4 regions of the Neisseria canis genome follow, and region 2 is predicted to be linked to each of the others. Evidence: predicted binding sites of a transcription regulator. Region 2 holds the regulator's gene; each other region holds the start of a gene.

Region 1 (4,213 bases), 1.1 Mb from region 2:
TGTCGGCACCGCATCTTTTGCCGATGCCGCGCTGGCAGAAGAAGCCGTTGGCGCCGCTGTTGCCACACAAGCCGCATGGCGCGGCACGCCCGCCGCCGAACGCGCGGTTATTCTGCGCCGCTTCGCCGACCTGCTCGAAGCGCACACGCCTGCTTTGATGATGCTGGCCGTGCGCGAAGCCGGCAAAACCCTGCAAAACGCCATTGCCGAAGTACGCGAAGCCGTGGATTTCTGCCGCTACTATGCTAACGAAGCCGAGCAGACTTTACCCGAAGGCAGCTTCGGCGTCGGCACCATCGTCGCCATCAGCCCGTGGAATTTCCCGCTCGCCATCTTTACCGGCGAGGTAGCAGCCGCGTTGGCTGCGGGCAATACCGTGGTTGCCAAACCCGCCGAACAAACCAGCCTGATTGCCCATTATGCCGTGCGCCTTATGCATCAGGCGGGCGTACCCGCCGAAGCGCTGCATTTGGTGCTGGGTGCGGGCGACGTGGGCGCGGCGCTCACCCAAGACCCGCGCATTGACGGCGTGATTTTTACCGGTTCCACCGAAGTGGCGCGCCTGATCAACCAAACCCTGGCCAAACACAGCGACAATCCCGTGTTAATCGCCGAAACGGGCGGCCAAAACGCCATGATTGTCGATTCCACCGCTCTGGCCGAACAAGTGTGCGCCGACGTATTGAGTTCCGCATTCGACAGCGCCGGCCAACGCTGCTCCGCCCTACGCATTCTTTGCGTGCAGGAAGATGTGGCTGACCATATGGTTCGGATGATTAAAGGCGCAATGGACGAATTGTGCGTCGGCAATCCGGTGCGCCTGCAAACCGACATCGGCCCCGTAATCAACGCCGAGGCACAGCACAACCTGCAAAGCCATATCGACAAGATGAAAAGCGCAGCCAAATCTTTCCATCAGATACCCCTGTCTGAAAACGCAAGCAACGCCACCTTTATCGCGCCGGTTATGTTTGAACTGAATAACCTTAACGACTTGCAGCGCGAAGTGTTCGGCCCGGTTTTGCATGTGGTACGCTACCGCGCCGATGAACTCGACAGCCTGATTGACCAAATCAACAGCAAAGGCTACGCGCTCACCCACGGCATCCACAGCCGCATCGATAACACGGTCGAACATATCCGAAGCCGCATCAAAGCAGGCAATATCTATGTCAACCGCAACATCGTCGGCGCCGTGGTCGGCGTGCAGCCCTTCGGCGGACACGGCCTTTCCGGCACAGGCCCCAAAGCCGGCGGCCCTTTTTACCTGCAACGCCTAAGCCGTCTGAACACTTGGCGCATTCCGCAGCTGAGCCGCATCGGCCAAGCGGATGAGCAGGCTTTGGCCGTACTGCAGAATGTATTGCAGCAACTGCCGCTGCCGCAGAGCGAAAAACTGGCGCTGGCAGGCACACTCGGCCAAGCCCGCATCCAAACCCTGCGCCATGCCGAACAGGTATTGCCCGGCCCCACAGGCGAGCGAAACGTATTGAGCTGGCGCGCGCCCAAACGCGTGTGGCTTTACGGCGGTGATTTGGCTGCCGCGTTCTCCGCCCTGGTTGCATTGGCGGCCAACGGCATCACCACCTTAATCACACCCGATCATCCGCTGGCGGGATATGCGCACCCCTTAAACGGCTTGGTGCAAGTCAGCAATCATCCCGAAACACTCGGCCTCAGCCATGTTGCCGCGTTAAACCCGCTGCCCGAAAGCGTGAAACTCACTTTGGCGCATAGCAACGGCCCGCTGATACGCATTTTGCCTGCCGGAAACGGCTTGGATATCCTGCAGATATTCGAAGAAACCGCTTGCAGCACCAACACCACCGCGGCCGGCGGCAATGCCAGCCTGATGGCAATGGCCGATATGTAAGTTTGCTTTATTCTGGCAAAAAACAGCTGTGAAACCGGCGCCGTATCGGCCGGTTTCACAGCTGTTCATTTTCGATATGCTCCGAAATATGGCTGTAATCAAAGCATTCTATTGACCTGAGTCAATGCCGGATAAAAATTATTCACTATAATTACTATGAACTAATATAAACAAACCGATACTGGGAACACGACCATGGAATTATTGACAGAATTATTCAAATCCCCTGTGGGTATTTTGTCGTTTATCACAATTTTCACCGTAATTGTGATTGCAGTATTTTTATTTTTTTGGATCAAAAAACAAGCAGCGCAAACACCGAAGAAATAAAACCTATCTCTTTCCTCTTGATGTGTGTGTGTTTGGGTGTGGCCGTGCCACACCTCTTTTTTTTTTTTGCATGTTCTACCCTGAATCAAATGCGGCAAACTCTCTTTAAAGCCGCCTCATCCGAATAAGCGCCAACAGTCAAAATGCCTGTCTGAACAGGTTTTCAGACAAGCATTTTGACGCTTCGCAACACATCCGGTCAACCGCGCATTTTGCGCCATTCCATATAATCGCGCAGCGGCGGCATGGGCGGATTGATGCAGTGCGGGCAAATGGCGGTGGTGTCTTCTTCGTCGTCAAACTCGATATGCAACGCATTCGGATCGAAACGCGCCTGTTGCGCCACAGCCTGAGCCAGCGCCTGCGCCTGTACCACATCAAACTCGAAAGCTCGGACAATATCCTCCAGCAAACCCTGCTCGGCGGCGGAAAAGCCGGTTCGGTTTTGTTCGATCAGCCTGATATAGTCGGTGTTGCTGATTTTCTGGTGTAGCAATTCTATAAACATGTGCAGCCTTAATAACGATGAATGCCTGTCTGAAACATTTTTCAGACAGGCTTGTATTACAAAAGACCTTATACAATCTCGGCTTTTTCAATCACCACGTCTTCTACCGGCACGTCATCATGGTAGCCGTGGCTTTTGGTTGCCACGCCTTCGATTGCGTCAACCACATCGAAGCCTTCAACCACTTTGCCGAACACGGCATAGCCCCAACCGTGCAGGCTCGGCTCGGTGTGGTTCAGGAAAGTGTTGTCTTTGGTGTTGATGAAAAATTGTGCGGAAGCGGAATGCGGTGCTTGAGTGCGCGCCATAGCGATGGTGTATTTGTCGTTTTTCAAGCCGTTTTGCGCTTCGTTTTGAATCGGCTCGCGGGTTTGCTTTTCTTTCATCCCCGGCTCCATGCCGCCGCCCTGAATCATAAAGCCTTTGATGACACGGTGGAAAATCACGCCGTCGTAAAAGCCGTCTTTCACATATTGCTCGAAGTTGGCGGCCGTTACCGGTGCTTTGTCGTGATCCAGTTCCAGAATAATCACGCCTTTGTTGGTGGTTAATTTAATCATTGCTCTATCCTTAGTTTATTGCAAACGGGTTGAATGTCCCGAAACACATGGGGCTGCCGCCGCAATATTCAATGCCTGTCTGAAAATATTTTTCAGACAGGCATCCGAAAGCGTAAGCTAGCATTTGGCTTCGGCACCGCTGCGCATGTAATACCACCAGTTAATCACACAGCATAAAGCATAGAAAGCAATGAAAAGATACAGCGCGGCGTTCACGCTGCCGGTCATTTCTATCGACGTACCATAGCTTTTCGGAACCAAGAAGCCGCCGTAAGCGGCAAATGCTGCGGTAAAACCAATCACAGCCGCGCCTTCTTTAGTGGCATCTTGCAAGGCCTGCTCTTTGCTTTTCACACCTTGCAAAGCAAGCTGCTCGTGCATATTGAGGAAAATCACCGGCACCTGCATAAAGGTTGAGCCGTTGCCCAAGCCGGTTAAGGCAAACAAGGCCATAAAGCAGGCAAAGAAGCCCCAGAAACTGCCGCCCTGACCGTTGGTCGGTAAAAATGCCAACACACCGAACACGGCGATAATCATGCCGGTGAACACCAATTGGGTGATTTTGGCGCCGCTTTTAATCTTATCCGAAATCCAGCCGCCGAGCGGGCGCACCAGCGCGCCGACCAACGGGCCTAAAAACGCATATTTCACCGGATCCACTTCAGGAAACTGGCCTTTAATCAACAGCGGAAAGCCGGCGGAAAAACCGATAAACGAGCCGAACGTGCCCAAATAAAGAATACACATCAACCAGTTGTGTTTGCGCTTGAAAATTACCGACTGCTCTTTGAAGCTGGCTCTGGCGCTGGCTAAATCGTTCATGCCGAACCAGGCGGCCAATGTCGACAAGACAATAAACGGCACCCAGATAAAGCCTGCGTTTTGCAGCCAAATCTGCTTGGTTTCATCGCCTTTTACCCAAGTTTGCGCTTCACCGCCCAA
Region 2 (4,213 bases):
GCAGCCCCAGTTGCGCCATTTGCTCTAAATCCTGAAGCTCTTGTTGGAAATACTCGCCAAAACGGATACCAAACTGGCCTTCATAATCGGAAAACTCAAGTGAAAAGCGGCACATTAAATCTTGGATAATCCGGCGTCGCAATATATCGTCCTGATTGAGCCGGTAGCCGCGCATAACAGGCAGGCGGCCTGCATCAAGAGCGGCATAATAAGCTTCGATGTCTTTTTCGTTTTGCGCATACATATTGCCGATTTTGCCGATACTGGACACACCGATGGCAACCAGATCACAATCGGCATGGGTTGAATAGCCTTGGAAATTGCGTTGCAGGCGGCCTTCGTGCAAGGCAATGGTCAATTCGTCGGAGGGCTTGGCAAAGTGATCCATGCCAATAAACTCGTAGCCGCGCGAAGTGAGGGTTTGCACGGCGTATTGGAGAATATCGAGCTTCTCTTCGCTGCTCGGCACACTGGCGGTATCGATGCGGCGCTGGGGCTTGAAAATATGCGGCAGATGGGCATAGTGATACAGCGCCAAGCGGTCGGGATCAAGCGACAACACGGTTTCCAAAGTAGACTTTATGCTGTCGGGCGACTGATAGGGAAGACCGTAAATCAAATCAACGCTCACGGATTTAAACCCGGCTTCACGCGCAGCCTCAATAACCTCCCGGGTTTCTGCTTCCGTTTGAACGCGGTTAACCGCTTGCTGCACTTTAGGGTCGAAATCCTGAATGCCCACACTCATGCGGTTAAAACCGAGCCTGCCTAAGTGGCGCACCGTATCCCGGCTGACCTTTCTCGGATCGATTTCGATTGAATACTCGCCGGCAGGCATCAGGGTAAAATATTTACGTATCATAGAAAATACGCGCTCAATTTGGCCGTCGCTCAGAAAAGTGGGCGTGCCGCCGCCAAAGTGGAGTTGGGCGAGCTTGCGGCTGCCTTTCAAATGCGGCGACAAAAGCGCCATTTCACGCTCCAGATAGCCTATATAAGCATCGGCTCTGCTTGTGTCTTTAGTGATGATTTTATTGCAGCCGCAGTAATAACAAATGGTATTACAGAAAGGAATGTGGATATAAAGCGATAAGGCTGGGTCGGCAGCCTTATTCTGCCTTCCGGCCAGCGCCGAGAGATATTCTGCTTCGCCGCAGCTGGAATCAAAACGGTCTGCAGTGGGATAAGACGTATAGCGCGGGCCGCTGGCCGGAAGGCTGGCTATCAAACGGCGGTCGAATTCAGGCAGGGCTTGATTGTGTATTGCGATGGTTTTCATAAGAAACTGCTTTAATTTTATAGGCTTTGAATGTTTTTGACGGTTGACGGGCGTTTTCCATAGTCAAACGGAAACCCGTTTGATAGAATGCGTACATTATGAACAAAAAGCCTTGATATGCGTCAAAAACGCATAAACAAAACAATAAGAAATAAGGATGATTTAAACCGTAAACCGGATATGCATTTATGACTACACACACTCCTGCAATTAAGACGTTATGTTCTTCTTGCTCGCTGCGCGAACTGTGCATGCCGATAGGTTTGGTTCCTTCCGAATTCGAGCAGCTGGACTCAGTCATCAAACAAAGCCGCCGCTTGAAAAAAGGCGAATATCTGTTTCGTACCGGCGAGGCCTTCACTTCGCTTTATGCCATCCGCACAGGCTTTTTCAAAACAATGGTGGCCAGCCAAGACGGGCGCGACCAAGTAACCGGTTTTTCCATGTCGGGCGAATTAATCGGAATGGACGGTATTTGCTCGCATGTGCACAGTTGCGATGCGGTCGCATTGGAAGACAGCGAAGTGTGCGAGCTGCCTTTTTCACACATGGAGGAATTGGGCAAAAAAATTCCTACCCTCCAAACCCATTTCCTCCGCCTGATGAGCCGGGAAATCGTGAAAGACCAAGGCGTTATGCTGCTTTTAGGCAATATGCGCGCGGAAGAACGGATTGCGGCATTTTTATTGAACCTTTCCCAGCGCCTGCAAATACGCGGTTTTGCAGCCAATGATTTTATCCTGCGCATGTCGCGCGAAGAAATAGGCAGCTATCTCGGCTTAAAACTGGAAACGGTAAGCCGGACATTATCCAAATTCCATCAGGAAGGCCTGGTGCAAGTTGAGCACAAACATATCAAGCTGCTGAATCCCGAAGCATTAAAGCAGATGGTTTCCGGTTGCTCGCATGCGGTGGAATGAACATCCGCCCGCAATATGATTAAAGCCGTCAACAATGCCTGTCTGAAACTGTTCAGACAGGCATTGATTCTATAAACGCGGCACAAATAAATTTTATCTGCTCAGATAAAGATTCCGTTTCAAAGTTATACACAACAAACAACAAAACCCGTGCAAATTTGCATACCTTTTCCCAAAGCGTGCTGTTTCTTATCCACTGTTTTTGCGAAAATACCCCCACTGTTTTGAGATAAAGCAACACACATACATTCAAGAAGGGAAACTTGTGAAACGCATTTTCTTATTTCTGCTGACCAATATCGCCGTTTTGGTGGTTATCAGCATCATTTTAAGCATATTAGGGTTAAACGGCGATCCCAACAACATGGCCGGCTTACTTGGCTTTTCCGCCGTCATCGGTTTTACCGGCTCGATTATTTCGCTGCTTACTTCCAAAATGGCAGCGAAACGCGCCGTAGGTGCCGAGGTGATTACCCAACCGCAAAACGAATTGGAAGCATGGTTGCTGAATACCGTAGAAGCCCAAGCGCGCCAATGGAACCTGCAAACACCCGAAGTTGCCATTTACGATTCCCCCGAACCCAATGCTTTTGCCACAGGCCCGAGCAAAAACAATTCTCTGGTTGCTGTAAGCACCGGCTTGCTGAACAACATGACCCGCGATGAGGTTGAAGCGGTTTTGGCACACGAAATGGCACACGTCGGCAACGGCGATATGGTTACGCTTACCCTGATTCAAGGCGTGGTGAATACTTTTGTGATTTTCCTTTCACGCATCATTTCCAATATGGTCGCCACCAATGACCGCGGTGAAACCAATGGTGGCATTTACTTTGTCGTCAGCATGATTTTGCAGGTTTTATTCGGCTTTTTGGCCAGCATCATCGTCATGTGGTTCAGCCGCCAGCGCGAATACCGCGCGGATGCCGGCGCAGCCAAACTGGTCGGCACGCCCAAAATGATTGCCGCATTGCAGCGCCTTAAAGGCAACCCGAGCGACTTGCCGCAGGACATGACGGCTATGGGCATTGCCAGCGAAGCCAAAGATTCGCTCTTGAGCACCCACCCGAGCTTGGATAACCGCATCGCACGATTGCAAAATATGTAAACCGCTCTAAATCACCAATGCCTGTCTGAACATTTTCAGACAGGCATTTTCAATATCGCAAACCGGCATTAACCCAACATCTTCACGACACGGCTGCCCATCTTAAACTTCGTTTTCAACACGGCCGGCAAGCTTTCGTCAAAATACCAACTGCCGTCCGGCAGCGACAATGCACCGCCTGCGCAATGAAATGTAAAGCACTGCCCGCTTAAGCCGTCCGTTTCCGTGATTTCAACCTCATGCATCTTCCCCCAGTCCGCCACGGGCAGCAATCCGGCGCTTGCCAACACCCGTTCGTTATGCAGCGGGTTGCCGCCCTCCGAAGCGCAACCACCCCTGCATTTTCCCGCAACTTCCATCGGACACGGCACGCCGCATATATAAGTTTGCGGCAAAATATCCAAAGCGGAAGGGCACAAACCCATTTCCGCCGCCCACACCGTTAACGCTCTTTTGGCAGACTTTTTATGCAAAAACAAACCAAAAGGCTTCTGATGATGTTTGCCGAAATACAAAGGCTCGATTTTTGCCTGCAACGCGCCGGCTTCATCCGGGCGGAAACGCACCGTCAAATAAGTTTTCATCCCCTGTTCGTGCTTCAAACCGTATTCATTGGCCAATTGCGCTTTCAGCCAAAGCGCATGCAAACCGCCTACTGCGGGAATAAAACGCACTCTTGCAGCCCGCTCCGCATAATCCGGCCTCTTTACATGCAAATGAGATGCCACCGCAGAGAAAACGTGTTCATGCTCACCCATATGCAGCGCCTGCCCGCCCTTATCCAACCAAACCAACACACCGTGCCGATCCGGCAGTGCGTAGAGCTGGTCGGTCAAATCAGGAGACAGCCAAGCAGGCAACATTTTCGGATTCATCAATGCCCTGCTGCGCGCTTCAAACTCTTGC
Region 3 (4,213 bases), 1.2 Mb from region 2:
CTTTGGTATTGGTAGTTATGTTGGCCTTTTTGCACCAAATCTTCTTTACCTTTGCCGGTGATAAGCTGCATGGGTTTGCTGAAAATATGCAGGCGGTCTTTGGCAATCGGTTCCATATCGGGAAATTCGCCGTAGCCCAATTCGGCTTTCAGGATTTCCCCGCCGTGGGTATGCGCGGTTTCCACCCACACTCGGTGGGCTTGTGTTGCTGTGGAAAGGAGTAGGGCGCAAACGGCAAATAGAGCGGTTTTGTTTTGCATAAAATCTCTTTCTTGAGGTGATGGAAATCATAATGAATAAATGTTGATGTTATAATATAACATTTTAAAAGTAAAGATAAATGCCTGTCTGAAAGGTTTTCAGACAGGCATTCGATTTGCATTGGGATTAAAACACATATTTTATTGGAGTGTGTCAGCGTTAAGTAACGGGTAAAGTTGGATCAATTTACAAAACCCTACCGCTTGCGGATTATGCGTTGAGCGGTTTGAGCTGCAAGGTGAGGTTTTCGTTTTTAACTTTAAAGAGCAGGTCGATATTCGGATGTTTGCCGGGGTTGGTTTGGGCATCGGCAACGTGTTCAGCAAATAATGTCAAGCCCCGCTCGGCTGCTTGGGCGTTTAATGCGCCGTTAAATTCCTGCGCCAATGCGTTGTAAACTTTGAGCGAACCGAGCTTGCCGGGTGCAGCGGGGATATGGTGCAGCGTATTGCCGGCTGTGTCTTGCACATCCAAGCCGCTTAAATGGCCGATATCGGGTAGGGTTGCGAGATTGTCTTGAAAATTCATGGTACGTTCTTTCTTAGGTAGGTGAAACAGATGCCTGTCTGAAATTTTCAGACAGGCATTTTGATTGGTCTGTATTTTCTAAGCAAAATTCAGCGGGTGCCGAAAATTTTATCGCCCGCATCGCCCAAACCGGGGATGATGTAGCCGTGTTCGTCAAGATGGCTGTCGAGCGCGGCGGTGTAGATGGTTACGTCGGGATGTGTTTCGTTTACCAGCTTCACGCCTTCGGGGGCGGCCACTAAAACCAGCGCTTTGATATTGCGGCAGCCTTTCTGCTTCAGCAGGTCAATAGTGGCAACCATAGAGCCGCCGGTGGCCAGCATGGGGTCGATAATCAGCGCGGGGCGCGAATCCATGCTGTCGACGAATTTTTCAAAATAAGAAACGGGTTTTAGGGTTTCCTCGTCGCGTTGCAGGCCGACTACGCTGATTTTGGCGGTGGGAATCAGGTCGAGCACGCCGTCGAGCATGCCCAAACCGGCGCGCAGAATCGGCACGACGGTAAGCGTTTTGCCTTTGATGCGTTCGCCTTCGATTTCGCCGCACCAGCCGTCGATAATGTATTTTTCGGTGTCGAAATCGCGGCTGGCTTCGTAGGCCATCAAGCGCGCCAGCTCGGTGGTGAGTGTGCGGAATTTATAGGTGCTGCAATCGGCTTCGCGCATCAAGGTGAGTTTGTGTTTAACCAGCGGATGGTCGATGATGGTGATATTCATGGTGTATCTCTCTCGGATTTTGCCCGGTTATTATAAAACTTTCTAATCTTCCTAACCAACAATTTAATTTTTTAAAATTTCTGTATTGACAGAAATTAATAATAGCTTATAATACGAAGCATGAAACTGAATCCGACCACTCAAAAATTTGTATTGCATTGGGGCGAAATGGGCACGCAATGGGGCGTCAACCGCAGCGTTGCGCAAATCCATGCCTTGCTGTTTATTATCGGGCGGCCGATGAATGCGGAAGAAATTGCCGAAACGTTAAGCCTCGCGCGCTCGAATGTGAGCAACAGCATCAAAGAGCTGCAAAGCCTGAAGCTGGTTCAGATAACCCACCAGCTGGGTGACAGGCGCGATTATTTTACGACTTCAGACGATGTGTGGACTTTGGTGCGCACGATTGTGGAAGAGCGCCAACGCAGGGAAATCGAGCCGACGCTGCAATTTTTAAACGAATTGATGGCCACGCCTGAATTTGCCCAGGAAAACGAGCAGGTTCAGAAGCGTATCCGCGATACGCAGCAGTTTATGGAAGTGGCAACGAATTGGACGCGCGAAATGCTGAAGCTTTCCACCGGTACATTGGCTCAGGTTTTGAAGCTGGGGGCGAAAGTGCAGAAGTTTTTAGGAGGCAACAAGTGATGCTGGCACGATGAAAATGCCTGTCTGAAACTGCCACGCCGGTCGTTTGGTTTGACAAAGCGGTATTTCGATTGATTAAAGCAGAGCACCTGCTTTAATTTTTAAAAGTAAATTTCTTTTTTAACAGAAATAACGAAAGGAATGGAAATGGACTATCCTGTAAGCCATGTGATGAGTGTTATTGGTGTGATGACGGCTGCGTCGTTGTTGGTAAGCCTTGCCTGCTGGGCTTTGCTGGGCAAACCGCTGCAAGGCGTGTTGAAATATTTGTGCGACGATCCGCGTGACGAGGTTAAAGAGGTAAGCGGCTCTTTCTGGAAGCGTTTGTATATTTTGCTGATTATGATGGTGCCTTTGTTGATGGTGCTGCTGTTTGCGCCCGAGTTCGGAGAAAATATCGGTTTCAATCTGCTTTATGCGATGCGCGCGGCGTTTATGGGCGGAGTAACCGTGTTGTTGGTGTTGGCATTTTTGGTGCGCCGTCAGATTCAGTTTATTCAGAGTAACCGCGAGCCGGTGGCACCGAAAGTTGAGGAGCCGAAGTTTGTGGTCAAACCGGTAGCCGAGGTGGAATAAGAAATAGGAAATGCCTGTCTGAAAGTGTTTCAGACAGGCATTTTTTATGGGGAGCTGCCGGCGAATTAAAAGCCGCAAAGCAGTGAAAACGTGTCGACCGGCATCATTTCTTCAGCTTCGCCCAGCATGCGTTCGGGCGCGTAGTCTTTTCCCAGAAGCTGCTTGGGTTTGGCGCGTTCCGAGTTGGCAAAGCCGAGGGTGATGACGTCGGAGTTTTCAGGCGGGTAAACAACGGTGAAGTGGGAAAAGCCCCGTTTCAGTGTTAAATCGGTGTAAACACACATCAGCCAGCGGGATTGGGCGGCGGTGCGCTCCGAGAAACCGGGCGCGGAGAGGTAGGACTTTGCGTGCTCGCGCTTGATTTCGGTTGCGGTCATGTCAAACGGGGCGCCGGTGGTTTTTGCATTGATGGAGTAAAGCCGGGATTCTGCCGCACAAGCTGTGGCGATGGCGAAAGAGCAGATGAGTGGTAAGAGGAGTTTATGTGCCATGATGGGTTGGGGATGTGAATGATGAGCGGCATTGTAGGGTATTTGTTTTGTTGGGTGCAAACCAATGTTTCACAAGCTGATATAGTGAATCAACTTAAAAATAACACACTCGTCATACTCGGGCTTGACCCGAGTATCTCCTAATGTTATTGGAACTCAAGATACTCGGGTCAAGCCCGAGTATGGCGGTATTGTTATTATGTAAGTGGGTTGGCTATATTGTTGCGGATTGAACCATGCCTGTCTGAAAACCTTTCAGACAGGCATGGTTCATATTGCCGCACAAGCGTTAACGTTCTTTGAAATGAACACCTTCAAACACCCGGATCGGGTTGCCGCGTTCAACTTGATAAAGCTGGCTGTGTTTGGCGGCTGCATGTTGCTCCGATTGGGCGGCCTGCAAGCTTGCGATTTTTTGCAGCAGCAGCTCCCGGGCGCGTTTTTTGTTGGCGTGTTGGCTGCGCTCACTTTCTACGCGCACGGAAATGCCGCTGGCCGTGTGGGTGGCCCGCACGGAGCTTTCGGTTTTGTTGACATGTTGCCCGCCTTTGCCGCCGGAGCAGCAGGTTTGGAACACGATTTTGCCGCCGTCGGCGGTTTCAACCGGTTCGGGCAGGCGGAAAATGCCGATATACCAGTTTTTGCGCGGGTGTTTGGGGCGGACGGGGCTGCCGCAAATCCATTGCAGCGTGCCTTGCCAGCTTTTTGAAAAGGCTTCGGCGGCTGCTCCGTCCAGCCCGACCGTGGCGGATAAAATGCCGTGTTTGTCGGCCGTGTGCTCAAGGATTTCTGCCGTGATGCCGCAGCCCTGTGCTTCTTCGAGCAGCTTTTGCAGGGCGAAGCGGGCGAAAATGCGGCATTCGGCAGGCCCTTGTGCGGTGGAAATGTGTAAGCTGATGCTCATAATTAACCTCCGCAAGTGCCGCTGGTTTTATAGGTGAGCACCGGTTTGAAACGGACAACCGGAATGACCAGCCCGGCATCGGCCAGCGC
Region 4 (4,213 bases), 980 kb from region 2:
CTGAATCAAGAAGCACAATCCCTCAATTTGCCACCCGAAGCAGAAATTTCAGCCGCACAAGAACAAGCCGAAATACTGCAAGCAGAGCATGAACATTATGAACAGCAGCTGTTAGACAGTGAAGAACGCTATGCCTGTCTGAAAGAAAACGTTCAGACAGGCATAAGTGCATACAACGACTTATACCAAAAACACATCACACTTCAAGCCGAACAGCAAGCTATCGGCACATTGCTGCAAAACAGCAGCCCAAACCATGACTTTTGGCAGCAGACACCCCACGCTACCGCACCGGCATTATGGGAACACATCAAAGCGCCTGATGACTGGCAGCACGCATTAGCCGCCTTTCTTGAAACAAAATTACAAGCAAAAGCCCTAAATGCTGAAAGTAATTTACCCACACCCTTGCCGCAAGGCTCTGCAGCATGGTTTTACACCGACTTGTCCTCAAGCCGCAAAACCCAACCGGCACAGGCATTGATCAACCAAATACAAGCCACACAGCCCTACCAAGCTGCGCTTACATACTGGCTCGACGGCGTTTTATGTGCGCCATCTCTGGATTACGCCCTGCAAAATCGGGAGCGCTTACAAGGCCATCAACGCTGGCTGACACCCGAAGGCCATCAAATTGATGCCATCGGCGTCGTGCTTTATGCCGAAAAAAACGGACAGAACCTGATTGAGCTGAAAAACCGCCAAGATTCGCTCAACGAGCAACTCCAAGCCATCGCACCTCTCCTGAAACAGGCCGAGCAGAATAAACAAGAAGCCCAAACTACTATCGAAGCGCATGAAACACAACACAAAACATTGCAGGCACAACACCGCCAACATGCCGCACAACTGCACGCAGCACAAGCCAAAGCCACCGAATTGCTCACGCGCACCAACCAAGGGCAGCTTAGGCGCGAGCACATTGAGCAAGAGCTGCTGCTGCTTGAAGAAGATCAAATCACACTCGAACACAGCAGCGACAGTCTGCAAAACGACATAGAATCGCTCACCGAAGCCGCCACCGAATTAGAAAGCCAACAAAATGCACTAAACAGCACACGCCAAAGCCGGCAAAACGAGCTCAAGCAGGCCCAACTCGCCCTACTTGAAGCAAACCGCCGCTACGGCGTGGTTGAAGTGGCCGTACACAAACAACAGCAGCGCAAACAATCACTGGAGCAGCACATCGCCACACTCGAACAGCAAACATTAGATTGGCAAGAACGGCAAACAGAGCTCGCGCTGGCCTATGAAACCGAAGAGCAAGACTGCGAACAGCGCGAAAAACTCGAAGTGCTGACCGAACAAGTTGCCGTTTTAGAAGAGCAATACCTTGCCATACAGGAATGCCTGTCTGAAACCCAGCAGCGAGGCCGCGAACTGTATGCCAAGCAGCAAACGCTTGCCGCAGCCCTGCCCCAGCTGCAGGCCGCCACCCAAACCGCCCTGCTGCAACAGCAAGAAGCCTTAATCAATGCCAAACGCCATCACCAAAACTTGGAAGAGCGGCATGCCGATTTCGATGCGCTTGCCAAACTGGCCGGGAAATCCGGTTTGAAAGAGCTTTCCGGCGGCATCCGCAGCCTGGCGCAACAAATCGAAGCATTGGGTGCCGTCAACCTCGCCGCCCTTAAAGAGCTGGAAGAAGCGCGCGAACGCGACGGCTATTACCGCAGCCAAAGCGAAGACGTCCAATCCGCCATCGATCTATTGGAAGAAGCCATCGGTCAGATTGACAACGAAACCAAACAGCGCTTCAAAGAAACCTTTGATGCCGTAAATGAAAAAGTACAAACCTTCTTCCCGACCTTGTTCGGCGGCGGCGAAGCCACTTTACATATGATAGGCGATGACTTGCTCACCGCAGGCGTATCCATTATGGCGCGCCCGCCCGGCAAGAAAAACAGCACCATCCACCTGCTTTCCGGCGGCGAAAAAGCGCTAACCGCCATGAGCCTCGTGTTTGCCCTGTTCAGCCTCAACCCTGCACCTTTCTGTCTCTTAGACGAAGTAGACGCACCGCTTGACGATGCCAACACCGGCCGTTTCTGCAACCTGGTTAAAGAAATGTCGGCGCAAACCCAGTTTCTCTATATTTCACACAACCGCCTCACCATGGAAATGGCCGAGCAGCTCATCGGCGTTACCATGCAGGAAAAAGGTGTATCGCGCATCGTGGCGGTGGACATCCAGCAAGCCCTCAGCATGGCGGAGGCCTGAGCACCGCAAATCTAAAATATGCCTGTCTGAAACCTCACTCGGAGCAGATTTTCAGACAGGCATTTGTCTATCTAATAAATAGTTAATCATATAATTTTGATATGTATCAAAATCCAAGCAAACCCGCCATACCGCCATCTTGAATTCGCCTTATCCGCATCCTAAAATAATACAAATAAATAGTTGAAACTATCATTCGACCAAACATCACCGTATTAAAAACATTTACAAACAACCATCACGAATAGAGAGTAACTATGTCATTTGTACAATGGACTGTTGACCTGGCAACCGGCTTTGACGATATAGACGAGCAGCACCAACAATTAATCAACCGCATCAACAATTTTTACGATGCCGACCAAACCAAAGACCGCGACCTGATTGCCAAAGCCCTCAAAGAGCTTATCGACTACACAACCTACCATTTCCAACAAGAAGAAAAAATGCTGGAAGATGCGGGCTACCATTTGCTGGAGCAGCACAAAAAAGTCCACATCAACTTCCTAAGCCGCGTTGCCACTTACCAAAGCCGTTTTGAAAACGGCGACGACATCGGCGAAGAGCTGCTTACCCTGTTGGACGGCTGGCTGTTCCGCCATATCCGCATCAACGACCACGGCTACGTCGATCCGGTTAAAAAGTCCGGCGTCAGATAAACCAAGCGTAAAACCGCGAAAAACAGGTTTGGATGCAAAGGTTTACGCATTTATAATCATGCCTGTCTGAAAACATTCAGACAGGCATTTCAGCATATAACACATTATTCACATATGGAAAAACACACCGAACTCATCCCGCCGCACATGCACACCCGCCGCCTGCTGTTGGCTGCCGGCGCCGCGGCGCTGCTCACACCCAAAACCACTTTGGCCGGCATGCAGCGCGAAGAAACGCTTTCCGACGACGTGGCTTCCGTGATGCGCGGCGCCATCAACAATGTCAACCCCGCCCGTTTGGTATTCACAAACAGGCAAGACGGAGAGCGTTGGTTAAACGACATGTCGGCAAGGCTCGCACGCTTCATCCCCAACGCGGAAGAACGCAAACGCCTGCTGGTCAATATCCAATACGAAAGCAGCCGCGCCGGATTGGACACCCAAATGATACTCGGGCTGATCGAAGTAGAAAGCGCATTCCGGCAATATGCCATCAGCAATGTCGGCGCGCGCGGCTTGATGCAGGTTATGCCGTTTTGGAAAAACTACATAGGCCAACCCTCACACAACCTGTTCGACATCCGCACCAACCTGCGCTACGGCTGCACCATCCTTCGCCATTACAGCAACCGTGAAAACGGCAATATCGCCCGTGCACTCGCACGCTTCAACGGCAGTTTGGGCAGCAATAAATACCCCAACGCCGTTATCGGCGCTTGGCGCAACAGATGGCAATGGTCTTAAGCTTTTTGATAAACTTTGATAATCAACCCGCCCGCCGGATATACCCGCACAGCCGCCGCAAGCTTAATGCCCAAAGCCCCTGCATCCGGTTTCAAATAATCCCAAACAGCCTTATAATCCCGCCATCTCTTTTTCAGACAGGCATCCGCCCCGCATAATCATTATGGCAAGAGCAAAGCAAAACCGCATGTACCCCGAAGAATGGCGCGCCAGCACATCCATGGCTTGGGTTTATGCCCTACGCATGCTGGGTATGTTTCTCGTATTACCCGTATTGGCACTTCATGCGGCAGACTTGGCAGATGCGGAAAACAAAATGCAGGTAGGCCTCGCCATGGGCATCTACGGCCTCACCCAAGCATTGTTCCAACTGCCTTTGGGCATAGCTTCCGATAAATTCGGTCGCAAAAAGGTAATTTATTTCGGCTTAATCGTATTTGCCGCAGGCAGCTTTTTGGCTGCTTGGGCCGATTCATTACCCATGCTGATTATTGCACGCGCATTGCAAGGAGCAGGCGCGGTGAGTGCAGCGGTAACCGCGCTGGTGGCGGACTTAACGCGCGAAGAAGTGCGCACCCGCGCAATGGCCA

What was found. The regulator FNR, encoded in region 2, switches genes on or off when oxygen is low (the NO sensors DNR and NnrR bind a similar motif). The targets are predictions, from matches to a motif close to TTGATNNNNATCAA.
Region 1: EL143_RS11825 (DUF3149 domain-containing protein) is a predicted target of FNR. The motif match lies at 1,985-1,998, and genes of this name have one in related genera.
Region 3: EL143_RS12065 (GbsR/MarR family transcriptional regulator) is a predicted target of FNR. The motif match lies at 1,591-1,604, and genes of this name have one in related genera.
Region 4: EL143_RS11190 (bacteriohemerythrin) is a predicted target of FNR. The motif match lies at 2,317-2,330, and genes of this name have one in related genera.

Annotation. Positions count from the first base shown of each region.
Region 1 is NZ_LR134313.1:2,499,669-2,503,881, forward strand. It holds gene putA (bifunctional proline dehydrogenase/L-glutamate gamma-semialdehyde dehydrogenase PutA) at 1-1,873, shown strand, start outside; gene EL143_RS11825 (DUF3149 domain-containing protein) at 2,069-2,203, shown strand; gene EL143_RS11830 (hypothetical protein) at 2,403-2,711, opposite strand; gene EL143_RS11835 (peptidylprolyl isomerase) at 2,780-3,271, opposite strand; gene EL143_RS11840 (NarK family nitrate/nitrite MFS transporter) at 3,389-4,213, opposite strand, start outside.
Region 2 is NZ_LR134313.1:1,384,696-1,388,908, reverse strand. It holds gene hemN (oxygen-independent coproporphyrinogen III oxidase) at 1-1,279, opposite strand, end outside; gene fnr (fumarate/nitrate reduction transcriptional regulator Fnr) at 1,468-2,199, shown strand; gene htpX (protease HtpX) at 2,465-3,307, shown strand; gene EL143_RS06525 (3'-5' exonuclease) at 3,376-4,213, opposite strand, start outside.
Region 3 is NZ_LR134313.1:2,548,339-2,552,551, reverse strand. It holds gene EL143_RS12080 (DUF4198 domain-containing protein) at 1-260, opposite strand, end outside; gene EL143_RS12075 (DUF2322 family protein) at 472-789, opposite strand; gene upp (uracil phosphoribosyltransferase) at 879-1,505, opposite strand; gene EL143_RS12065 (GbsR/MarR family transcriptional regulator) at 1,626-2,153, shown strand; gene EL143_RS12060 (hypothetical protein) at 2,301-2,729, shown strand; gene EL143_RS12055 (hypothetical protein) at 2,795-3,220, opposite strand; gene prfH (peptide chain release factor H) at 3,510-4,124, opposite strand; gene EL143_RS12045 (RNA ligase RtcB family protein) at 4,127-4,213, opposite strand, start outside.
Region 4 is NZ_LR134313.1:2,362,392-2,366,604, forward strand. It holds gene smc (chromosome segregation protein SMC) at 1-2,220, shown strand, start outside; gene EL143_RS11190 (bacteriohemerythrin) at 2,478-2,879, shown strand; gene EL143_RS11195 (lytic transglycosylase domain-containing protein) at 2,994-3,623, shown strand; gene EL143_RS11200 (MFS transporter) at 3,787-4,213, shown strand, end outside.